DNA from 3 places in the Rhizobium azibense genome. Region 1 is predicted to be linked to each of the others. Evidence: riboswitches for the same ligand, from Rfam matches in the RefSeq annotation. Region 1 holds a riboswitch; each other region holds the start of a gene.

The links. A riboswitch is a leader RNA that binds a small molecule or an ion and turns the genes downstream of it on or off. The one in region 1 is predicted to bind cobalamin.
Region 2: linked by a shared signal. The riboswitch ahead of bluB (5,6-dimethylbenzimidazole synthase) and the one ahead of EV130_RS01455 (ABC transporter substrate-binding protein) in region 1 are both predicted to bind cobalamin.
Region 3: linked by a shared signal. The riboswitch ahead of cobU (bifunctional adenosylcobinamide kinase/adenosylcobinamide-phosphate guanylyltransferase) and the one ahead of EV130_RS01455 (ABC transporter substrate-binding protein) in region 1 are both predicted to bind cobalamin.

The regions. Positions count from the first base shown of each region.
Region 1 covers NZ_SMBJ01000001.1:302,466-310,612, reverse strand. The annotation lists gene EV130_RS01495 (hydrogen peroxide-inducible genes activator) at 1-66, shown strand, start outside; gene EV130_RS01490 (hypothetical protein) at 86-316, opposite strand; gene EV130_RS01485 (cysteine hydrolase family protein) at 607-1,188, opposite strand; gene EV130_RS01480 (DUF6894 family protein) at 1,206-1,436, opposite strand; gene EV130_RS01475 (YciE/YciF ferroxidase family protein) at 1,662-2,159, shown strand; gene EV130_RS01470 (metallophosphoesterase family protein) at 2,393-2,881, opposite strand; gene EV130_RS01465 (ATP-binding protein) at 3,249-4,418, shown strand; gene EV130_RS01460 (metallochaperone AztD) at 4,774-5,988, shown strand; cobalamin riboswitch at 6,028-6,261, shown strand; gene EV130_RS01455 (ABC transporter substrate-binding protein) at 6,499-7,539, shown strand; gene EV130_RS01450 (FecCD family ABC transporter permease) at 7,599-8,147, shown strand, end outside.
Region 2 covers NZ_SMBJ01000005.1:486,558-494,704, reverse strand. The annotation lists gene EV130_RS15650 (UDP-2,3-diacylglucosamine diphosphatase) at 1-410, opposite strand, end outside; gene EV130_RS15645 (NADP-dependent malic enzyme) at 622-2,934, shown strand; gene EV130_RS15640 (DUF2865 domain-containing protein) at 3,037-4,122, shown strand; gene bluB (5,6-dimethylbenzimidazole synthase) at 4,130-4,816, opposite strand; cobalamin riboswitch at 4,893-5,076, opposite strand; gene EV130_RS15630 (TolB family protein) at 5,094-5,924, opposite strand; gene EV130_RS15625 (NAD+ synthase) at 5,945-7,624, opposite strand; gene EV130_RS15620 (LTA synthase family protein) at 7,819-8,147, shown strand, end outside.
Region 3 covers NZ_SMBJ01000005.1:340,677-348,823, reverse strand. The annotation lists gene cobN (cobaltochelatase subunit CobN) at 1-3,737, opposite strand, end outside; gene cobW (cobalamin biosynthesis protein CobW) at 3,747-4,796, opposite strand; gene cobU (bifunctional adenosylcobinamide kinase/adenosylcobinamide-phosphate guanylyltransferase) at 4,801-5,325, opposite strand; cobalamin riboswitch at 5,596-5,986, opposite strand; gene EV130_RS14910 (chloride channel protein) at 6,151-7,941, shown strand; gene EV130_RS14905 (cobyric acid synthase) at 7,938-8,147, opposite strand, start outside.

The DNA.
Region 1 (8,147 bases):
CAGTCAGCCGATGCGATGCGCAAGCAATACAATTCGAGCATCGTGGACGTGGGTGGCGCCCAATAACTGGCTGCTCCCGGCGCCATTATTTGGGTACGCCATGCGCCTGACCTTCATCCTTGACTTCCCGCGGCGTGGGCGTGGGGATAACGCCATGACCCGGGGCCCTCACATCCTGCCCGATCGACCCATCCGAACCTTCTTCACGCTCACCTTGACGGCTGGCACGTCTGGTGTCTCGCAGGGTTGTTGCCTCATCGATGAGGGAGGTGAGTTCCTCATCGGACAAGTTGGACAGCTCAAAGGTCTTGGTCATGATTCTCTCCTGGCAGGCTCAGTTTCCAGGATGGTTAACGCACAACTTCGCGAAACGACCCAAGGGCGGGAAGAAAACTGACGGCGCCGGAACGACCGACCAGGCGAAAGAGCCGGGTCTACCCTAAGCTTTCACCGTCGAGGAAGGTGCGCCAGCATAACAATGCATTGTCCCGAAACTGATTTGCGAAAGAACGACGAAACCCTCTGGCGAGAAGCCATGGCATCGACGTCAGCCTTTGCGTGTTCCATGGACGGCCCAGGGGACGGCCCGGGCGCGAGGAGCCTCGACTAGATGCACTGCAGAAATCGATCGGTTTCCGTCAGCTCAAGCTGCACTGAAAATCGCTCCCCCAGCAGTTCCAATGATGCCTCATGCGATTCATCTGCACCGCTGCAGACAGCGTCCGTCAATAAAATGACCCGGTAGCCGAGATCGATTGCACCCAGAACCGCAGCCAATACGCAGACGTCCGTCTCGCCACCGCTGATGACGAGGGTCGACACACCCTCTTCGGCAAGCGTCGCATGGAGCCGGCCACAGATCCAGGGTGAGTAAGTGGCCTTGTCGAAGACCCGAGCAGGCGGCACAAGGCGGGCAAGCGAAGGGACAAGTTCTATCAGACCCGCCGGCAGCTGCTTGCGCGTCATCATCCACCATTTCTCATAATAGCGTTGCCAGGTGCCTGGCATGTCGGCTGCGTTTTCGGGTGGAATAAATCGGGTAAAGACCGTCCGCTCGGCATGAGTGCCTGCGACCTCCTCGACCAGCGGCAAGGTGCGTTTCATCCATTCGACGTGCCATGGCGTCGCTTCGAAGAACAGGCTCTGCATGTCCACGCACAAGTGACGCCATTCGCCAAGACTGTGCATATGCTCGCTCAGCGGCGTCACTCCTTGCTGATTTCCTCAAGGATCAATCGAAGCTCAGTGATTGGCAGGCGGTTTTCGTCGAACAGCTCGACCGACAACATGTGGACGGGGGTTTCGGGCAATCCGCCGGCGGCAGTCTCGGTAAGTGCGTGGCGGGCTTCGGCCTTTGCAGCCTGCACTCCGTCGAACTCGCAGCTCGTCTCTGCCAATTCCCCTTTCGCGCCGACGACCCTGTAAAAATATTTCATCTGAGCTCTCCTCGTTGTCAGGGAAACACTCTCCGGGAGCACTGGTTCCGTGTGAAACGTGATGCACTTGGACATTCATTGCGAAGAAAACCGGCTTTTCGTCGTCTGGCGGAGGTTTTGGAGTTGGGCATGCCGGTGGCAACGGGCTTGTCGCCATTGATCGGAACAACCCGCGCTGCGTCGCGTTCAGGTTCGTCACTTAGCTACCAACCATAGGAGAGCAGAATGGCTGCAAAGACGCTAAACGACCTGTTCGTCGAAACGCTGAAGGACATCTACTACGCCGAAAAGCAAATCCTCAAAGCCTTGCCGAAGATGGCGCGCGCGGCGCAATCGGAGGAAGGCAAGGCGGGTTTCCTGAAACACCGTGACGAAACCGAAGGCCAGATCGAGCGGCTCGTGCAAGTGTTCGAGATCGCCGGCAAGCCCGCTCGCGGCAAGACCTGCGAGGCGATCCAGGGCATCATAGCCGAAGGCGAAGAGATCATGGAAGAATTCAAGGGCTCACCCGCACTGGACGCAGGATTGATCTCTGCGGCGCAGGCCGTCGAACACTACGAGATCGCCCGCTACGGCACGCTGATCGCCTGGGCCAAGCAGCTGGGTCTGAAGGACGCGGTCCCTCTACTTCAGGCAAGTCTCGCCGAAGAGGAAGCAACCGACAAGAAGCTCACCCAGCTTGCGCAAACCTCGGCAAATGTGAAGGCAACGAAGGCTGCATGAGTCATTATTTCTGATTGCTTGGAGGGCCGCCATGTTCGCGGCCTTCCAGCATGGCCCGCGTCGGCGCTGAAGGTTGCTCTTTCATTCGACCGGGTCCGGGCGGGACATTTGTACGCCAAGACCATTTGTTCTGTCCAGACGCAATCCCTGTCACGCGGTCGCAACAGCGATGGGGAACGCAGCGCCTCGGGATTGTCAGTCGCCATCGAAGCCATGATCGAGACCGCACGTTGTCACGGCAAAGACAGCAGCTGCGCAAGTGTGACCGGTCGAAGAGCCCGCGCATCAACGCCGACATCATATTGCCGGGGTATCGGCTTCAGCCGACCATGCGAATGCCCATGAAGGTTGATCGAGTTCTTGCCCATCTTGTGCCAGGTCCGGAACGGAAAATGACATAGCACGAGAAGATGCTCGTCTGTAACGAGCTCGGCATAATGCTGAACGCTCGTCCAGTTCTCGGCCTTCGTCGTCGTCTCGGGATCACAGTTGCCAATAATCAAGTGCTTGCGGCCATTCAGCATCGAAAGAAGCTGATCGCAGTCGCCGCCTTTCGCCGACATGAAGTCGCCGAGATGCCAGATGTCGTCGTCCTTTCCGACGATGGCATTCCAGTTCCTGATCAGCGCGACGTCGTGCTCTGCCATATCGGGGAACGGCCTGCGGTCGATCCGCAGCACACGTGGATCGGCGAAATGGGTGTCACTCGTAAAGTAGATCATGAACGGAACAATGGAGCGGCGGCGGCCAGAGTCAAAGTGCTCAGCAAAAAAGCCGCGCACACGCTTGCCTTACGGGCAAAGCGTAAAGGGGACCGTCTTGATCCAATTTTCGTCAATCAAGCCCAGTCGTGCCGATCGAGGCGTGAGCGCCATCCAGCGACGGGCAATATCGGCACGCAAGGGGCGCCAGTTTCCCGGACAAGAAAACAGCAAAATCCGGTCGTCGGACTGGGAGTACCTGACCTTTCGGTGTCTGCATAAGAGACGATTTGAAAGCGAACAGTTATCAAGATCTTCTGGATTTGCAAGGCTCATCACCCTAAATAACCTTGCAATTGTGGATCGTAGCTCCATAATTGCGAGGATGATGATACCAAGACGGAAGAGAGCAGAGCTCGTCGAGCTCCTCGATAACAATCCAGCGGTTGCCTTGCTCGGGCCCCGACAGGTAGGAAAAACCACCCTCGCATTGGAGGTCGGCGAGCAACGGCCGTCCATCTATCTCGATCTCGAATCCGAATCGGATCGTGCCAAACTCGCCGAGCCGGAACTCTATCTTGCCGAACACGAGGACAAACTCGTTATCCTCGACGAGGTCCATCGCGTCCCGGAGCTGTTCCAGAACCTTCGCGGTCTGATCGACCGGGGGCGACGGATGGGACTGCGCAGCGGCCGCTTCCTGTTGCTTGGCTCGGCCTCCATGGATCTCCTGAAACAGTCTGGCGAGAGCCTGGCCGGTCGGATCGCCTATCTGGAACTCGCACCCATAGACGGCCTCGAGGTCGGAGCCGGCGAACTTAACAAGCTTTGGGTTAGAGGAGGCTTCCCCGACAGCCTTCTGGCGGCGAACGACACCGTCAGCCAACGCTGGCGCATCGATTTCATCCGGACCTATCTCGAGCGTGACATCCCTCTTCTGGGTCCGAGGATCCCAGCCGAAACGCTACGCCGCTTCTGGACGATGCTCGCTCATCACCAATCAGGCCTCCTCAATGCGGCGGACTTCGCCCGCGCAATCGGTGTCGACGGCAAGACAGTCGCTTCTTATCTCGACCTCATGGTGGATCTGCTTTTGGTGCGTCGGCTCGAGCCCTGGCACAGCAATGCCGGCAAGCGCCTGGTGAAATCGCCGCGCGTCTATGTTCGCGATTCCGGCCTGCTCCACAGTCTGCTTGGTTTGACCACGCTTGATGATGTCCTCGGCCACCCCGTGGCCGGAGCGAGTTGGGAAGGCTTCGTGATCGAAACCCTTCATGCAGTTATGCCAGAGGGTGCCCACGCCAATTTCTATCGCACCTCGGCCGGCGCCGAGATCGACCTTGTTGTCACCTTGCCCGGTGAACGCCGCTGGGCGATCGAGATCAAGAGAAGCCTCACGCCAAAGCTAGAGCGGGGTTTCCACCACGCCTGCCTCGATCTGGAGCCGGATCGCCGCATCGTGGTGTACCCAGGCAGCGAAGCGTATCCTCTTGGCAATGATATCGAGGCGCTCCCTTTGCGCCAGCTTGGCGAACAACTCGCAGGCGGTCGCAAATGATATTGGCGTGGATCCTGTCGCTATTTCAGGATTTCATCGACACGTCTGGCGAACCTGTCGATCGTATCAACCCGTTGTTTTGGCTTGCTCGTTGAGCGGCGCAGGTATGAAACAGTCAAGAGGCCACCTGATCGGCCATGATCGCCTCCCTGAAGCCCAAGCGACGCGGCGAAAATGAGATCGTGAAGGAGAACCGGCGGTTCCTGGGGTGATTAGCGCCTCCGACCTCCCAGGTCGTTCAGGTCGACCAGGTCGATCATACAAAGGCGGATATCTTTGTCGTCAACGAGTGGACATGTTTCGCGAACTTCGCTAGAGATTGTAATGTTATTACATATCAGAGGAGGGATTTCCTGTGTTACCCAGATTGACGATCGCCGGGGCCTTTGCTGCAAGCCTCTTGGTGAACCCGGCCTCCGCTGAAGAGGAACAGCAGACATGGCGCCTGTTCATCGCCGACCACACGGCACCCATCGCTCGTGCATTCGACGCCAAGACCGGTGAACAGATCGGCGAGTTTGGGTTAAAGGGTTATGCGGCGCTGGCCGCCAGTCATTCCGGCCAGACCGTTTTCGCCGTCCAATCAGAGGCCAATGCCGTCCAGGTAATCAAAACCGGTTTGACGATTTCCGACCACGGCGAGCATCGCGATCTGGAAACATCCGCACCTTTGCTGCTGCAGACCGCACTCGACGGGAAGCGGCCGGTCCACGCCGTCATGCATGGCGACGACGTGGTATTGTTCTACGATCGGGAAGGCAAAGCCAAGCTCGTTTCTGAAGAAGATCTGCTGGAAGGCGCAGCATCCGAAACGCTCATCGACGCGACGGCACCTCACCATGGTGTCGCCGTGCCCATGGGGCGCAACATGCTGGTCTCGGTTCCCGATACCGACGCGCAAACCAAACCGGATGAACTGCCGCCGCGCCTGGGCCTACGTGTTCTCGGCGCAGACGGAAGACAGGTCGGAGGCATCACACCCTGCACGGCGCTGCACGGAGAAGCCTTCTCGGCAAAGCTCGTTGCCTTCGGCTGCGAGGAAGGCGTCCTGATAGCGCGGCCTGGCAAGGATGAGACCGTGCAACTTGAAATGCTGGAATATGGCGACAAGCTGCCGAAGGGAAAAGTGACGGCCTTGCTCGGCGGTAAGGCGATGCAATTTTTCCTGGGCAACTACGGCGAGGACAAGATTGCCCTGATCGACCCAGACAACACCGAGCCGTATCGCTTGGTCGACCTGCCGACCCGGCGTATCGATTTCGCGCTCGATCCTGCGAGGGTCAAGAATGCCTATGTACTGACCGAGGACGGGCACCTGCATCTTGTCGACGTTCTAAGCGGTCAAATCACGATGTCGACCCGCGTCACCGAGCCTTACAGCAAGGATGGTCACTGGCGCGATCCGCGCCCGCGGCTCGCAGTTGCGGGCGATCAGATTGCAATCACCGATCCTCGCCATAGCGTTGTGCGGGTGATCGATATTGAGACCATGAAAGAGATTCGGACCATCCCGGTCGAGGGATTGCCTTTCAGCATCGTCGCCGTCGGGGGATCAGGCGCCGTGCATTGATCCTGCTTGGATCTACGGCTTGACGTGGCGGTTGCGCTCGGCATAACTGAGCGCGACGGTTCCCCGAAGTAGACGCCGAGGGGATTAATAGGGAACACGGTGCGGACGACCCAAAAGGGACCAAGACCGTGGCTGCCCCCGCAACTGTAAGCGGATTGCCGATCATCCTCGTGGCGCCAAGCGCCATGCCACTGTGAGCTGGTTCTCACGGGAAGGCAGATGGTTCGGCGCATATCTGCGAGCCAGGAGACCTGCCGTCAAAGAGAGATCCAATTGAACGGGCGGGGTTGCCCGGAACAGGAGACGAGATGATTCCTTTTGACGCCCCTGATCGGCGCGGGCCCCTTGCGCGTGAGACGGAACGGATCGCTCTTTTCAATAAACCATAGCCGCTGCCGGTCAAGAGCCTGTCGTGCCGGTCGGCTCGCACGCCCGTATGGCCGGTGACCATAACATCGGAGCGTTCAGGCCGCCGTGCCGACGTATCCTCAATTCCCTACGAGTGTTTCCATGTCATCCGATCCAAAACTTCGGCGGTTCATTCTGCGCCTTGCCTTCGCGGCGTTGGCAACCTCTTCGATTTCTGCAGCCGCTTTTGCCGCTCCGACCAGCTACCCCCTGACAATTGCCAATTGCGGCCGATCCGTCACCTTCGATAGGGCGCCGGACAAGGTCGTATCGATCGGCCAGGCGATGACCGAAATCCTGCTGTCGCTCGGCCTTTCGGATCGTGTCACGGGAACGGCTGTCTGGTTCAGCCCAGTGCTCAAACAATTCGATGCGGAAAACAGCAAAATCAAGCGGCTCGCCGACAATGATCCGAGCTTCGAGGCGGTGGTGGCAACTGGCCCCGACCTGGTTGCCGCCGAATTCGAGTGGCATGTCGGCCCGAACGGCTCGGTTGGAACCTACGATCAGTTTTCGAAGCTTGGCATCAACACCTATGTCGCGCCGGCCGATTGCGCCGCCAAGGACAATACGACGGGTGGTGATGGTGTCCGCAAGGAAATGCTGAAGACCGAAGTCATCTATCAGATGATTTCCGAACTTGCCGCGATCTTTGACGTTCAGGACCGCGGCGAGGCATTGGTCGCAAGGCTGAAGGAACGTGAGGATAAGGCGATTGCATCGGTGGCCGGGGCAAGGGTGACGGATATTCCGGTCGTATTCTGGTTCTCCAGCAAGGAAATCGACGGGGAGGCCTTCATGGCCGGCCGCAACGGCGCGCCCGCCTATATCATGCAGGCCCTTGGGGCAAAGAACGTGATTGCCACGAACGAGGAATGGCCGTTGGTCGGCTGGGAAACGGTCGCCGGTCTTAATCCTGCAATCATCGTCATCGCCGGGATGGACCGTCGCCGCTACGCTGCCGACGATCCGGCCATCAAGCTTAGGTTTCTGAACACCGATCCTGTGGCAAGCAGGATCAGCGCTGTGGAAGACAAACACGTGGTCGTCATGGACTCGCAGGCAATGAGCCCATCGATCCGCCTTGTCGACGGCATCGAAACGCTTGCAGCAGCCATAAGGCAGTTTGGACTGGCGAAGTGAGCAAGGACGCCGGGCCGCGCAACGGATGGGGCGGCTTTGCCGTCTTGTCCCTGCTTTCAATGACTGCACTGACATTGGCGATAGGCCTTGCCCTGTCGATCGGCGAAATCGCCATACCGCTGCGGACGATTGCAGAAGCTGTTGCCAACCGAATGTTCGGCACCTCCTTCGCGATCAAGCCGATCCATGAGGGTATCATCTGGGACTATCGGCTGAGCCGCGCCCTGGTCTCAGCAGGTTCCGGCGCGGCTCTTGCAATGACGGGCGCCATACTGCAGGCCCTGCTTCGCAATCCGCTTGCCGAACCTTATGTACTTGGCATTTCGGCGGGCGCTTCGACCGGCGCGGTCGCCATCATGATCTTCGGCATCGGGTCCGGCGTTCTGACCCTTTCCACCGGAGCTTTTTTCGGTGCGGTGGCAGCCTTCGGTCTCGTCTCGCTTCTGGCCGCCGGCGCAGGCGGCGGCGCCGATCGCATCATCCTGGCAGGCGTTGCCGGTTCGCAGCTCTTCAACGCACTGACGTCCTACATCGTCACGACCTCGGCCAATGCCGAGCAGGCAAGGGGGATCATGTTCTGGTTGCTCGGGAGCCTCAGCGGCGTGCGC
Region 2 (8,147 bases), on a different contig from region 1:
CCGAGATAGGCGAGCAGGCGGGCATTTCGCACGACGACGTCGAACTCGTCCCCATGCAGGATCAGGTATTTCTTGCCGTCCGCGCCGTCATGCATCATGCGCTCGGCGACTTCGATGCCGCCGAAATGCATCCCGGGGAAATCGCGGAGGAATTCGTCGTGATTGCCAGGGATATAGACGACGCGCGTGCCCTTGCGCGCCTTGCGCAGCAGCTTCTGCACGACGTCGTTGCAGACCTGCGGCCAGTACCAGCTGCGCTTCAGCCGCCAGCCGTCGACGATGTCGCCTACCAGAAATATCGTATCGGCGTCGTGATACCGAAGAAAATCGAGGAGGAAGTCCGCCTTTGCCGCCTTCGAGCCGAGATGCACATCGGAAATGAAGAGAGTACGGAAATGTCGAATATCCATATGTCTTTCACAAGCATCTTGCCTGCGTCCCATCGTTCATCTGGCCTTCCAAAATCAGACTCGTGTTTCAGGAAGATGACAGATGCGCGAAATGGCGCATTCGCAGCGCTCGCGAGTTTTCCGCTCGGATGCGAAATTCTGACTGTCCCAGCCAGCCGATTGTTGTATGGAGAGGTCTTCAAAAGATGTGAGTGCGCAAGCGGAGACGGCAATGGATCATCAGGAAAAATCCAAGACGGAGAAAGACGAGACCGGCGGAAACCTCGACGAACAGGCGCTTTTCTTCCATCGTTATCCCCGTCCCGGCAAACTTGAAATCCAGCCGATCAAGCCACTCGGCAACCAGCGCGACCTGGCACTCGCCTATTCGCCCGGCGTCGCAGCACCATGCCTTGCGATCCGTGACAATCCGGAGACGGCGGCTGATTATACCTCGCGCGCCAATCTCGTCGCCGTCATCTCCAACGGCACAGCGGTTCTCGGCCTCGGCAATATCGGCCCGCTCGCCTCCAAGCCCGTCATGGAAGGCAAGGCCGTCCTGTTCAAGAAATTTGCAGGCATCGACGTCTTCGACGTTGAAATCGAGGCGCCCACCGTCGACCAGATGGTCTCCACCATCGCCTCGCTCGAGCCGACCTTTGGCGGCATCAATCTCGAGGACATCAAGGCGCCGGAGTGCTTCGAGGTGGAACGCCAGCTTCGCGGGAAGATGAAGATCCCGGTTTTCCATGACGACCAGCACGGCACGGCCATCATCGTCGCCGCAGCGATCCTTAACGGACTGGAGCTTGCCGGCAAGAAGATCGAGAATGTGAAAATCGTCGCCTCCGGCGCGGGTGCCGCTGCGCTTGCCTGCCTCAACCTCCTGGTGACGCTCGGCGCGAAGCGAAAAAACATCTGGGTCCACGATATCGAAGGCCTCGTCTATGAAGGCCGCACCGAACTGATGGACGAATGGAAGGCTGTCTATGCACAGAAAAGTAAGATGCGTACGCTTGCCGACAATATCGGCGGCGCCGATGTCTTCCTGGGCCTTTCGGCTGCCGGTGTCCTGAAGCCCGACCTGCTGTCACAGATGGCGGAAAAGCCGCTCATCATGGCTCTCGCCAATCCGACCCCCGAAATTATGCCTGACCTTGCGCGTGCCGCCCGCCCGGATGCGATGATCTGCACCGGCCGCTCGGATTTCCCGAACCAGGTGAACAACGTCCTCTGCTTCCCCTATATATTCCGCGGCGCGCTTGATTGCGGCGCCACAGCCATCAACGAAGAAATGAAGATGGCAGCCGTTAAGGCCATCGCGGGACTTGCCCGCGAGGAAGTATCGGATGTCGCGGCTCGCGCCTATTCCGGCGAGACGCCCGTCTTCGGCCCGAATTACCTTATTCCCTCGCCCTTCGATCCGCGTCTCATCCTGCGCATCGCCCCGGCTGTCGCCAAGGCCGCGGCCGAGACGGGCGTCGCGTCGCGGCCGATTGCCGATTTCGACGCCTACCTCGATCAGTTGAACCGGTTCGTTTGGCGTTCAGGCTTCGTCATGAAGCCGATCTTTACCAGCGCCAAGCTTTGCGAGAAGAAACGCGTCATCTTCGCGGAGGGAGAAGACGAGCGCGTCCTGCGCGCGGCCCAGGTTCTGCTGGAAGAAAAGACCGGCGAGCCGATTCTAATTGGCCGCCCCTCGGTCATCGAGGCACGCCTCAAGCGGTTCGGCATCCGCATTCGCCCGAACATCGACTTCGCCGTGGTGAACCCCGAAGATGACCCGCGCTATCGCGACTATGTCGACGACTACTTCGCGCTCGTCGGCCGTGCTGGCATCAATCCGGAAGCCGCCCGCACGATCGTGCGCACCAACAACACGGTTATCGGCGCCTTGTCGGTGAAGCGCGGCGAGGCGGATGCCCTCATCTGCGGCGTGGAAGGTCGCTTCGACCGCCACTTGAAAGACGTCGGCCAAATCATCGGCAGACGGCCGGGTGCCTGCACCTTCGCCGGCCTCAGCCTGTTGATCACCCAGAAAGGGCCGGTCTTCTTCGCCGATACTTTCGTGAACTACAATCCGACCCATGAGGAAATCGCCGAGATCGCCGTTCTCGCTGCCCAGGAGGTTCGGCGCTTCGGCATCACTCCTAAGGCTGCGCTCATCTGCCATTCGAACTTCGGCTCACGAAACTCCGAGAGCGCACGCAAGATGCGCGATGCCCTGCAGCTCGTGCGCGATCGCGCCCCGGATCTGGAGGTCGATGGTGAAATGCAAGCCGGTTCTGCACTGTCGGAAGCGCTGCGCAAGCGCGCCATGCCGGATAGTTCGCTTGCCGGCGAAGCCAACCTATTGCTCTTCCCGAACCTCGATGCCGCCAACATCTCCCTCGGCCTCGTCCGTACCATGATGGATGCGCTCCATGTCGGCCCGATTTTGCTGGGAACTGCACAACCTGCGCATATCCTGTCGACTTCGGTCACCTCGCGCGGCGTTGTCAACATGGCGGCGCTTGCCGTCGTTGAGGCTTCTCAGCCGGCGTAAGTTGTCGCCAACTGCAAAAATGCGCTACTATTGCCTCGCCAGCTTGTTAACGGAAGCGGGTGTCGCGCCGCGCTCTGGCCCGACCTTGCTGCGGATGATGCCGTGAAACGCCGAAACCTGACCCTTGCGATCCTGCTTGTCCTGGCCGCGCCTGCTGCCGCGCAGACGAATGAGATCTGCGACGACCTGCGCGGCCGCATCGCCGATCTGCCCCAAGTCATCGGCAACGGCCCCGAAGTCCGCCAATATGCGAGCGCTATCGCCGAGCAGAATCTCGAGCTTAGAAAGGTCCGCAACGACCTGCGCGGCTACGGCTGCTCGGTGGACAGCATGGTCGTGATCGGCGGCGAGAATGCGGACTTTTGCAGCGAGCTCCAGCAGTCCGAGGCGCGCATGGTCGACAACATTCGATACCTTCAGGAGCGGCGTAACGAACTGCGCGATCAGGGCGGCGCCGATTATCGCGTCCGCCGCGAGCTGATGGCGGCGCTCGAAGACAACGGCTGCAACGACGAGCTCGATTATGCGCCCGACCCGCAGGCCTATGCACCGGCGCCAAGTCCAGAAGAACAGGCGATGCGGAGCGATACCTTCATTCCGCTTGGAGAAGGCGAACAAGGCGACATCCAATACGGCGTGCCGGACGGCGAGCTCATGTCGCATGTCAGCACCATGTGCGTGCGCACCTGCGACGGCGGCTTCTTCCCGATCACAACGAATGCAACGTCGATCGATTTCAACCGCGACGCAGCGACGTGTTCGAGAATGTGCCCGGGTATCGAGACGGAGCTTTTCTATCAAGACATCTCGAATACCGATGCCGCAAACATGATCTCGGCCTCGACCGGTGCGCCCTACAGCGCCATGCCGAATGCCTTTGCCTACAAGAACCGCGCGCCCGGCGAAAAGTCCTCCTGTTTGTGCAATCTCAGCGCCTATTACGAGAACATGCGCAAGAATCAATCGATCAGCGAACCGCCGACGAAAGGCTCGATCACCAGTATCAAGACGAAGCCGCCATCGGGCGCCGCCTCCACGCCTGCCCGCCAGCCGCAGGTGCCGGACCGCCCCTATGACCCGGCGAACAGTAAAGTCCGCCAGGTCGGTCCGCAGTTCCTCGCTGGCGATCAGGGTGCGATCGATCTCAAGAACCCCGCAACGCCCGGACCGCAGCCCCAGCAGAACTGACGCGTCGTTACTGGCTTCCCCATCGGTCGCAGAACACCAGGTCTTTCAGCGGCAGGCGCTGGCGCCAGCCTTTCACGGCAAGTTCCGGCGCTGTGTAAAGCTGATCGACATAACCCACACAAAGCCAGGCGACGATTTCGATCCGCTCTGGAATGCCGAGCAATTCCCGAATATCCGCATCGTGGAAGATGCTAACCCAGCCGACCCCGATGCCTTCGGCCCGGGCAGCAAGCCACAGGTTCTGCACGGCGCAGACTGTCGAATAGACATCCGTACGCCGATTGTGGGTGCGGCCGATGACTACCGGCCCTGCCCTGTCGGGATCGCAGGTGACGCAGATGCTGAGCGGCGCCTTCCGGATGCCTTCGAGCTTCAGGCTTGTGTACATATCCCGCCGCTCCTCTTCAAACATGTCGGCCGCTTCCCTGTTGGCGCGCGAAAACGCCTGCCAGGCGGCCTGGCGCACCTTCGGATCGCGGATCACGATGAAATTCCAGGGCTGCATGAAACCGACCGAGGGCGCGGCATGCGCCGCCCCCAGCAGCCGCGACACCAGATCGTCAGGCAGGGGATCGGGCAGAAACTGATCGCGCACGTCGCGGCGCGTTTCGATGGCTCTATAGACCGCGGCCCGGTCATCGTCGGAAAAATGGCCGGCCGGCACCAGGGAGCGGGCAAAAGGTTCAAGTTGCATCGTCAAATCCCCAACAATGCTTCAGCACCCGCGCACAGGCGCGCGAAGCGTCAAAACTTCGCCGCCGTCCACGCGGTTCGGTCTATCTTGTCAGGCCGGTCTTCTGACTTGGCGTCACCCGCTTGCCGCGGCCTTCCCGGCAGATGCCAGTGGCCATTGTTGCAGAAAGCGTCAGCCTCACAGCGTTGGGCACGTTCCGGTCCTTCACCGGATTCCCGATTCTCCTGCTGGATGCAGGCACCTGACGCAGTCTCTATCGTCCGAGTCGGCGGCTCGTTCAAGTCCCGGGGAAATAACGCACATAGGCAAATTCGTCACCATCAGGTGACCAGCAGGGTACATTGATCGTTCCCTGTCCGCCGAAGAGCTCGAACAGCGTGGTCAGGTTGCCGCCGTCTATGTCCATCAGCCGCAACCGCACATCGAGGTCGCGCGGATGATCGAAGACCTCCGGATCGTAGGAAAGGATCAGCACCTTGTCGTTCTTCGGCGAAGGATGCGCAAACCAGTTGCCATAATTGTCGAATGTCACCTGTTCCAGGCCGGTTCCATCCGGATGGATGCGCCAGATCTGCATGAGACCGGTGCGGCTGGAGTTGAAGTAGATCCATCTCCCGTCAGACGAATAATCCGGCCCGTCGTTTCGACCCTCGCCATGCGTCAGCCGTTTTTCGGGGCCACCATCGACGGAGATCGTATAAATGTCGAAGAGGTCGTCGCGAATGCCGCAATAGGCGAGCTCCCTGCCGTTCGGTGACCAACCGTGCCAATAGGAGGGCAGATTTTCGGTGATCAGCCGCGGCGTCCCGCCAGCCGCCGGCAGAATATAGATCGCCGACTTGCCGAATTCGGTCTTGTCGGAAATGACGATTTGCGTCCCGTCCGGCGAAATGCCGTGATCGTTATTACACTGCGTTGCAAAATCCGTATCGACCTGTTGGAGGCCGCCGGTACCGTCCGGCCGCAGCCGGTAAAGCAACCCGTCGCCATTCAACAGCACATAGCCGCCATCGGGCGAAAAATTCGGCGCCTCGATCAGCTTTTCCGTCTGGACGACAATCCGGCTTTCGCCGGTGCGAATATTGTAGATCTCGACCGAACTGCGCATGCATACTCCCGGATCTTGGGTTACCGGTCGCGGAACCGGTTGGTAATCGGGTAGCGGCGATCGCGCCCAAAGTTCTTCTTGGTTATCTTGACGCCCGGAGCCGATTGGCGGCGTTTGTATTCGGCGAGATAGAGCAAATGCTCGACGCGGTGGACGGTCGCCACATCATGCCCGCGCGCGAGGATCTCCTCGACCGCCATCTCCTTCTCGACGAGGCATTCGAGGATGTCGTCCAGAACCGGATAAGGCGGCAGCGAATCCTGGTCCGTCTGGTCCGGGCGAAGTTCGGCGGACGGCGCCTTGTCGATGATGTTCTGCGGGATCACCTTGCCGGACGGCCCCAGCGCGTCCGGCGGCACATGACTGTTGCGCCAGCGCGACAGCGCATAGACCTGCATCTTGTAGAGGTCCTTGATCGGATTGAACCCGCCGTTCATATCGCCGTAGAGCGTCGCATATCCAACCGACATTTCCGATTTGTTGCCGGTCGTGACAACCATCGAGCCGAACTTGTTGGAGATTGCCATCAGGATCGTGCCGCGCGCACGGCTTTGCAGGTTCTCCTCGGTAATGCCGCTATCGGTTCCTTCGAACAGCCGTGAGAGCGCCGAAGTGAAGCCGTTCACCGGGTCCTCGATCGGCACGATGTCGTAACGACAGCCGAGCGCCTTGGCGCAATCGGCGGCATCCTTCAGCGAATCGGTTGACGTGTAGCGATACGGCAGCATCACCGTTCGAACGCGCTCCTCGCCCAGAGCATCGACGGCGATCGCCGCGCAGAGCGCCGAGTCGATACCGCCGGAGAGACCAAGGACGACATTCTTGAATCCATTCTTGTTCACATAATCACGGAAACCGACCAGGCAGGCGCGATAGTCGGCCTCGTCGGGCTCGGGAATCCGAGACATGGGGCCTTCGCTGCAGCGCCAACCATGTTCGCCGCGCTTCCAGGTCGTCACCGCCAGCGCCGTTTCGAACTGGCTCATCTGAAAGGCCAGCGTCCTGTCGCCATTGAAGGCGAAACTCCCACCGTCGAAGACGAGTTCGTCCTGGCCGCCGAGTTGATTGGCAAAGACGAGCGGTAGGCCGGTTTCGATCACCTGCTTGAGCGCCACCTGATGGCGCACGTCGACCTTGCCGCGATAATAGGGCGAACCGTTCGGCACGAGCAGGATTTCGGCGCCACTTTCGGCAAGTGTCTCGCAGACGTCGAGATCGTTCCAGATCTCTTCGCAGATCGGCACGCCGATCCGCACACCGCGGAAATTCACCGGCCCCGGCATCGACCCTTCGGAAAAGACGCGCTTCTCGTCGAACTCGCCGTAGTTCGGGAGGTCGATCTTGTCACGCAGCACCAGGATCTGGCCGCCGTCGAGAACTGCAACCGAGTTGTGCCGCCCGGTCTTTCCCTGCCGCGGAAAGCCGACGATGACGCCGGGGCCGCCGTCTGCGGTATCGGCCGCGAGGTCCTCGACCGCCTTCAGGCAGGCCCTTAGGAAGGCCGGTTTCAGCACGAGGTCTTCCGGCGGATAACCGGAAATGAAAAGCTCCGTCAGAAGCAGCAGATCCGCGCCCTGGCGGGCCGCATCGGTGCGTGCCTCACGAGCTTTGGCGAGGTTTCCGGCGACATCGCCGACTGTCGGGTTCAACTGGGCAACGGCAATCCGGAGCGTATTCAAAGGAGCGTTTTCCTGTGTCATGTCATCCATTTAGCGCGGGTCGCCCGCCTCTTCAATTGCCCGTTCCATGAAAAGACGCCGGGTATGGCGGGCGAAAAACTCAAACCCTTGGGAAAAGCCGGCGCCCCGCAAGGTTCATCTAGCGTTCATGACGGACATGTGACACTTCGGTGAAAATTTTATGACATCGGAGCATACCGTTGATTGCGTTGATAATGAAGTCTCTACCCTCGAGCAAAGCAGCACTGCTTTCCGCCGGTTTCGGGTCGAGTTTAAAGTCTCCGGCAGCGCGCGCGGCAATCGGCATCCTGTTTTCGTTTTCCCTCGCTTTCCTCAGCGTCGTCGCTGTCGAATGGATTGCGCGCGGCACCTTGACCGATGTGGGCGAGTTCCTGACATCGACGGTCAGGCCCGGCATGACGACCGTCGCCATGCTGGCGATCGTGATGTTGACCCTCGATGCCGTATTTGGCCGGCGCCACCAGTCGGCATTTGTATTGATCCCGCTTTTTCTGGTTCCTGCCTTTGTCTCCAATCAGAAGCA
Region 3 (8,147 bases), on a different contig from region 1:
AGCGCCGCCGGGTTCTTCTTTGCCATGAAATCGCGGACTTTCGAATCGGCGACGAAGGCCTGGTAGACGGCCTCGAAGTGGTGGTTGCCGACGGCACCCGTCGTCGCTGCAAAAGCGAACAGGTAATCGACTGTGGCTGCGATCTCGAAGGCGCCCTTGTAGCCATGGCGCATGACGCCATCGATCCATTTCGGATTGACCGCGCGCCCGCGCACGACGCGGCCGATCTCCTCCTCGAGCGAGCGGATCACCGGCTTCTCCGGTCGTGAGTGATCGTTGTGATAGATCGCGGGACGTACTCCGCCCAGTTGTTCGGCTGCGGCCGCCATGCCGCCTTCGAACTGGTAGTAATCGTCGCTGTCGAGCAAGTCGTGCTCGCGGTTGTCCTGGTTCTGCACCACGGCCTGGATGGAGCGCAGGCGCTCTTCGAAGACGCCGCGTTCAGCCCTGCCTTCCTCCGCCGCGCCGTAGGCATAGCTGCCCCAGACAAGATAGGATTCCGCCAGATCGGCACGCCGTTCCCAGCCCTTTTCGTCGATCAAAGCCTGCAGGCCCGCACCATAGGCGCCGGGCTTGGACCCGAAGATGCGGTAGCCGGCGCGCTTTTGTGCGGATGCCTCATCGAGGCCGGCGGCGGCAAGGCGCGCCGTTTCGCCGCGCATGCGGGCCGCGATCGGGTTGTCGGCGGCATCTTCATTGAGGGCGCCTACAGCGCGGATTGCCCGGTCAAACAGCGTGATCTGCTCGGGAAAGGCGTCCCTGAAGAAGCCGGAGATGCGCAGCGTCACGTCGACGCGCGGGCGCTGCAGCAGTGCAGGCGGAATGATCTCGTAGCCGGTGACGCGCCGCGAGGTCATGTCCCATACCGGCTTGACGCCGATCAGCGCCAGCGCTTGGGCGATATCGTCGCCACCGGTGCGCATGTTCGACGTACCCCAGGCCGTAAGCCCGAACGAGACCGGCCAGTCACCATGGTCTTGAACGTAGCGCCGAACGAGCAATTCGGCGGATTTTTTGCCGAGTTCGAAGGCTGCGGGCGTCGGAACGGCGCGGCTATCGACTGAGTAGAAATTCCGCCCCGTCGGCAGCACGTCCGGCCGCCCGCGCGTCGGCGCGCCGGACGGACCGGGAGCGACGAAGCGGCCGTCGAGACCGCGAAGAAGGCCCGCGATTTCAGCCTTCCCGCAGGCAAGGATGGAAGGCTTCAGACGAGTTTCGATCTCGGTGAGGACCGATTGTGTCGCAGGCCAGTCCGGCGGGCACGGAATTTCACCAGCGACCAGTTCTGCGGCAAGCAGTTCGATGCGTTCGATGGTGTCGCCATTGGTGCGCCAGGGGGTATCGGAGGTTTCCATCAGCAGCGATGGCCGCGGGCCGAGCCAGGGCGCCGACATATCGCAATCCAAGGGATCGAAATGTCGAGAGAGGGACTTGAGGCCCTCTGTCCGACCGGAAGCCGCAGATAGGTGTTTCATAAAGGGGGGTGCCTCCGCGACGTCCGCTGCAAATGCGTCCTTCGCAATCGCCCTTTGCAAACTCTGATCCCCGTCCTCGCCCAAACTGCGCGGCACGCGCGCCAGTGCCACCGTGAGATCGGTCAGCAACCGGCCCACCGGCGCAACGCCGAAGACATGCAGCCCATCGCGAATCTGCATTTCCTTAAGATCGCAAAGATAGGCATCGAGCTTCTTCAGCGCTTCGTCCCCACTCTCGCCTTTGGCGATCCCCGCGTCCCGGTCGAGACCTATATCGGCGACGAGATCAAGGATCTGTTTGCCGAGCAGCCGGATGCGCCGCGGATCGCTGCCGGCGGCCTCGTAATATTCATCGACCAGCGTTTCCAAGTCCTTCAGTGGGCCATAGCTTTCGGCCCGTGTCAGCGGCGGCGTGAGGTGGTCGATGATGACGGCGCTCGAGCGCCGCTTGGCCTGCGTGCCTTCCCCCGGGTCGTTTATGATGAAGGGATAAAGATGTGGCAGCGGGCCGAGGATCGCTTCCGGATAACATTCCGAAGACAGTGCAAGCGCCTTGCCCGGTAGCCATTCCAGATTGCCATGCTTGCCCATATGGATCACGGCATCAGCGCCGAATTCCTCGCGGAGGAAGGCATAGAAGGCAAGATAGCCATGCGGCGGCACGAGGTCCGGCGAATGGTAGCTTTCCTTCGGATCGATGTTGTAGCCGCGTGCAGGCTGGATGCCGACGAGGAGATGTCCAAAGCGGGTGAAAGGCAGGGCGAAACTGCCGTCCATGAAATAGGGATCGGACGCCGGATCCCCCCAGCGGAGTGTAATCTCGTCCTGAATCTTTTTCGGAAGAGATGCAAAGAAGGCCTTGTATCCACTCAAGGAAAGCGTCTCGCGGATCACCTTGCCATCATGTCCGGAATTCGTCGGCCCCTCGGCTAGGTGCCTCATCAGCGCATCACCATCGGCCGGGAAACCGGAAACAGCGTAACCCGAATCCCGCATTGCCTTGAGCACCTCGATGGTGCTTGCTGGTGTATCGAGGCCGACGCCATTGCCGAGGCGTCCATCACGGTTCGGGTAGTTTGCAAGCACCAGTGCGATCCGCCGGCCCGCAACCTGCCTGTTTCGGAGGCGCGCCCAGTTGGCAGCGAGTTTCGCCGTGTAGCGCATGCGTTCAGTATCGGGCTCGCTGGCGACTATGTTGGCCTCGACGGCCGCGTCGTAACGGGCGGCGGACTTGAACGAGACAGCCCGCGCCAGAACGCGGCCATCGACCTCTGGCAGCGCGACGTTCATGCCGAGATCGCGGGCGGAAAGGCCTTGGGACGACGAGGCCCACGCCTCCTTGGATGTGGCCGAGAAAATCGCCTGAAGAACAACGGCGCCGTTTGATTCAAGCACGCTCGGCGCTCGATCGGCGCCGGGCGCAGACACGGCAAAGCCGGTAGCGTTGATCACGACATCGGGCGGCGCCTCTGCAAAGACACGCTCTAGAATGCCGATAGATAGCGGATCCTTGAGACTATAGGCGAAAACCGGCAAAGGGCGCAGTCCTTCCGCCGCCAGCGCTTCTATGAGCGCTTCGACGGGCGCCGTTTCGCCGCTTTGCACGAGCGCACGGTAGAAGCTGATGGCGACGATCGGTTTGAATCCGGCCTCTTTTTTCGAGTCTTGGATACCGGGCGCGGAAAAGATTTTCCATTCCTCAACTCCAATCACGCCTCGACCCGGCCACCAGATGCCCGCCTTCATCAGTGGCGCGGCTGCGCCCGGCTTCTCGCCGCCGGAAAGCATCGCCGTCGCGTAATCGAGAAAACTTCGCGAATTCCCCTCGCCGCCTTCGATCAGATAGCCCCAGAGCGCGTTGAGATCGTCAAGCGGCACGTTCGAAAATGGCGTCAATCCGGCATCCGGCTTCGAATCCCCAGGCAGGACCGCAATCAACGCACCATGCCGCGCCGCGCAGGCATGCAGCGCCTCCAGCGCGTAGTGGAAGTAGCTCGCGCCGCCAAGCGCCCGGACGATGATAAGCTTTGCGCAGCTTGCCGTGCGCTCGATATAGGCATCGACGGACATTGGGTGCTTGAGGCTCATCAGGCTGGCGAGCCGGAGCGTGAAGGACCTTGAGCCTTGCGCGTGAGCTGCGGCGATCGCCGCAAGCTCGGTATCCGCCGCAGACAGGAACAGGATGTCGGCCGGCGATTGGCCGAGGTCGATCGCCTCGTCGCCGTCGCTGATCGTTCCCCTCTGGGCAAGCAGCAGATGCATGGCCGAGCCTTAGACGAGTGCCTGGATGGACCTGCGGACGGTGTCCTGATCCATCTCGTGCAGGCCGATCACCACAAGCCGCGTGCCGCGCGCTTCGCCCGGCACCCAGGCGCGGTCGAAATACTGGTCGATACGGCTGCCGACGGCCTGGACCTGCAAGCGCATCGGCTTGCCCTGGACATCGGCAAAGCCCTTGAGGCGCAGAATATCGTGCTCGGCAATCACGCCTTTCAGCTTCTCGGCGAAGCCTGCCGGATCACCGATCGGGCCGAACTCGACCACAAAACTGTCGAACTCGTCGTGATCGTGCGGCGTGCCGTCCTCATGCTCCAGCTCGTGATGGGACTTGCGGTTGCCGATGTCCTCTTCAGTACCGATGCCGAGGCCGAGCAGCACGCTTGCCGGAACCTCGCCGTTCCTCGCCTCGATCATCGCCGGCTTGCGGGCGATGCGGGAGGTCACTTCGTGGCGCACGCGACTGAGCCCTTCGCCGTCAAGGAGATCTGTCTTGTTGAGCACGATGAGATCGGCGCAGGCCAGTTGGTCCTCGAACAGTTCTTCGATCGGGCTCTCATGATCGAGCGAGACGTCGTCTGCGCGGCGCGCCTCCACCGCCTCGTGATCGTCGGCAAAACGGCCGGCAGCGACGGCCGCGCTGTCGACGACTGTGATGACGCCATCGACGGTTACTTCGCTGCGGATATCCGGCCAGTTAAAGGCGGCAACGAGGGGCTGCGGCAGGGCAAGGCCGGAGGTTTCGATGACGATGTGGTCTGGGCGTTGCGCGCGCTCCAGAAGCTTCGCCATCGTCGGGATGAAATCGTCGGCAACGGTGCAGCAGATGCAGCCGTTGGTCAGCTCGATGATATCGTCCTCAGTGCAGTTTTCCGCGCCGCAGCCTTTCAATACATCGCCATCGACGCCGAGATCGCCGAACTCGTTGATGATCAGCGCGATCTTCTTGCCGCCGGTGTTGGAAAGCAGGTTGCGGATCATGGTAGTCTTGCCGGCGCCGAGGAAGCCGGTGATGACGGTTGCGGGGATCTTCTGCTGGCTCATGGGTTCAACCCTTCATTTTCAGCGGCAAACCGGCCGCGATGAAATACACTTCCGCGGCTTGCGCCGCCATTATCTGGTGCAGCCGTCCTGCATGGTCGCGGAAATCCCGCGCCATGCGGTTTTCCGGCACGATGCCGAGGCCGACTTCATTGGAAACGACGACGAGCCGCGCTTTTGCATTGGGCAACCAAGCGGCAAGTGCTGCGAATTCCGCCGCCATGTCGCGCTCCTCCATAATCAGGTTGGTGACCCAAAGCGTCAGGCAATCAACAAGAATCGCCCGGCCCTCGCGGTCGATAATGGAAAGACGCGGGACAAGCTCCAGAGGCTCCTCATGCGTCCTCCACAATGGGCCGCGTTCGGTTTTGTGGCTCTCGATGCGCTGATGCATCTCCTCGTCCCAGGCCCGGCCCGTCGCGACGTAGTGGCGCTCAAGCCCGCTGTCGGCAATCAGCTGCTCGGCAAATCGGGACTTGCCGGAACGGGCGCCCCCCAGGACGAAGGCGGTGCCGCGTGTGGAACGGTTCATCTGGAGACCTGTGGGGTAAGGGATGGCACTGCGGAGGCATAGCGCAGCCAACCCTCGTTCCTGCGCCTGTCACAGGAGCTGAGCGCCTCCAGGTCCTTGGGCTCAGAAGATCCTTTCAACAGGACTGTTTGCGTTCCTGTGACGACAGGAGTGCGGAAAGTCGAAAGTGCCGCATCCCTCAAAGACGCCGCGAAATACGGCATGGAATTCCATCGTTGAGCCATGACAACCTCCGTGCTGGCAGCGGGGAACAATGCCCCAGAATGAGCTCTTCGCCCGGCACGCATGGCAGGTCTCCTGGCTCGCGGGTGTCGGCCGACAGGGCGACCACCTAAGGTCGCCCTGACCGCGCCAGCGGATCTGCCTCGCCTTCCCGGTTGCGATCTTGTGAAAAGGCGGACGATTCGTAGAAATGGAGGCGTCCTGCCCCGGCTGATCACAATGCATTTCCAGTGGCTTTTCCGGCGCCGCAGCCGCTTCACCTGCTCCGCAACATGCAAAACAGCCGTGACCCGACCCGACGCCGGATGGAAGACCCTGACCGCTCTACAGTCGCGGGGTCGGCTGTGATGAAGACGCCCGGCGTGGGTCCGTCCCTTCACATTCCCTTTTCATCCGGAACAGCATCTGCAGCCCCGGAACCATCCGTAAGAATATTCATCGTTAGGCAAGCCGCCTTCCGAAGTCAATTGTGCCCACTCAAATGAAACCCGCGGCAAACAGCTTCCAATTCTCGGTCCGTTTCGCGCCGGGCTTTCGCCACATTTCGGGAGCAAGCGCCCGTATAGCCCTTGACGCTGTTGGCCGCCATCTAGTTCTTTGCACATGCTCACGAAATCGAATTTCCCGCGCCTCTACCGGCTCTACCGCCTGCTCGACGCCGGGAGGCTCCGTGCGCTTGCCCGCCGCAGTGAAATGGGCATGGTCTTCGCCGGCATCGCCGTCGGCGTGACGTCGGGCCTGGCTGTCACCGGCATGAGCCTTGTCTCGCGCGAACTGCATCGCTTGATCTTCGGTATCAGCGACATCGAACGGCTGAGCTCATCGCAGACAAACGACAAATTCCTGCTCCTGATGGCGCCGGTCTGCGGCGGGGTTCTGCTCGGCCTTCTGTTTTTCATTCTCGCGCGAACCCGCAAGAAGCCTATGGTCGATCCCATCGAAGCCAACGCTTTGCATGGCGGACGGCTGTCGCTGACAGATAGCATCATCGTCGCCGTACAGAATCTGGTTTCGAACGGCTTCGGCGCCTCCGTCGGCTTGGAGGCCGGCTACGTTCAGCTCGCGGCGGGTATCGCCTCCAAACTCGGGCTGAAGCTTCAGCTCCGCCGTGCCGATCTGCGCGTCCTTGTCGGCTGCGGCGCGGCGGGAGCGATTGCCGCGGCCTTCAACGCACCACTGACAGGCGCGTTTTATGCATTCGAGCTCATCATCGGCACCTACACGATCGTTTCACTGACGCCGGTCGTCGTTTCCGCCCTCGTATCGACGCTCGTCGCGCGCCTGCTGGCGGGAAGCGATTTCATGATCGATGTCGGTGAATTCGGCACGGTGGTTCCGGCTGATTATATCCCTGCCCTGTTGCTTGGCGCCTTCTGCGCCGGCGTCGGCATCCTGATCATGCAGGGCGTGGCCTTCATCGAGGAGATGGCGCGTAAAAGTTCCGTTCCGACGCCGCTTCGCCCGGCGCTCGGCGGCATCGTCGTCGGCCTTCTGGCGATGATTACACCGCAGGTGCTTTCAGCGGGCCACGGCGCGCTGCATCTGAACCTTGGCCGTGATGTTGCCGTCCCGATCCTGGTCGGCCTTCTCCTACTGAAGTCCTTCGCATCGGCGATCTCCATCGGTTCCGGCTTCAGGGGCGGCCTCTTCTTCGCCTCGCTCTTCATGGGCGCGCTGCTCGGCAAGCTTTTCGCCTATTGTGCCCCCTATTTCGCCCATGCGACGCTGACGCCCGTGATCTATGCCGTGGTCGGCATGAGTTCGCTCGCCGTTGCGGTCATCGGAGGGCCGCTGACGATGACTTTCCTGGCGCTCGAAATAACCGGGGACTTTCCAATCACCGCGCTGGTACTTGCAGCCGTCATCACCTCGTCGCTCGTCGTTCGCAACACGTTCGGTTACTCTTTCGCGACATGGCGTTTCCATCTTCGTGGCGAAAGCATCCGCAGCGCCCATGATGTCGGCTGGATCCGCAATCTGACGGTCGACAAGCTGATGCGCTCGGACGTGAAAACGGCGAAGGCCAGCATCACGATTGAAGATTTCAAGAAGGCCTTCCCGATCGGATCGAGGCAGCGCGTCATCCTCGTCGACGACTCCGACAAATATGCCGGCATCGTGCTCGTTCCGGAAATCTACGCGAGCCCGGTCGACACCTACGACGAGGGCAAGGATCTGAAGGATTTCATTCGCTACCGGAACGACTTCCTGCAGCCACAGATGAACGCAAAGCAGGCGGCGGCGATCTTCGACAAGACGGAGAGCGAGGCCCTCGCCGTGCTCAACAATCTGATCGAGCGCCGCGTCGTCGGCCAGCTCAGCGAAAGCTATACGCTTCGCCGCTACAGTGAAGAGCTCGACCGCAGACGACGCGAGGTATCCGGCGAAATCTAGCCGAGGAGCCCCGCCACCCAGGCATTGTCGAGATGGGTCTCGAGTTCGTCGGCGACCTCGTCGAGCGCCTGGTCGACGATTTGACCGTAGCTCCGCCGTTGGCCGGATAGGCCAAAGCTTTCGAGAAGCTTGCCGCGATAGGCATCGCTGCCGAACAGGCCGTGCAGATAGGTGCCCATGATCCGGCCGCCAACAGATACCGCGCC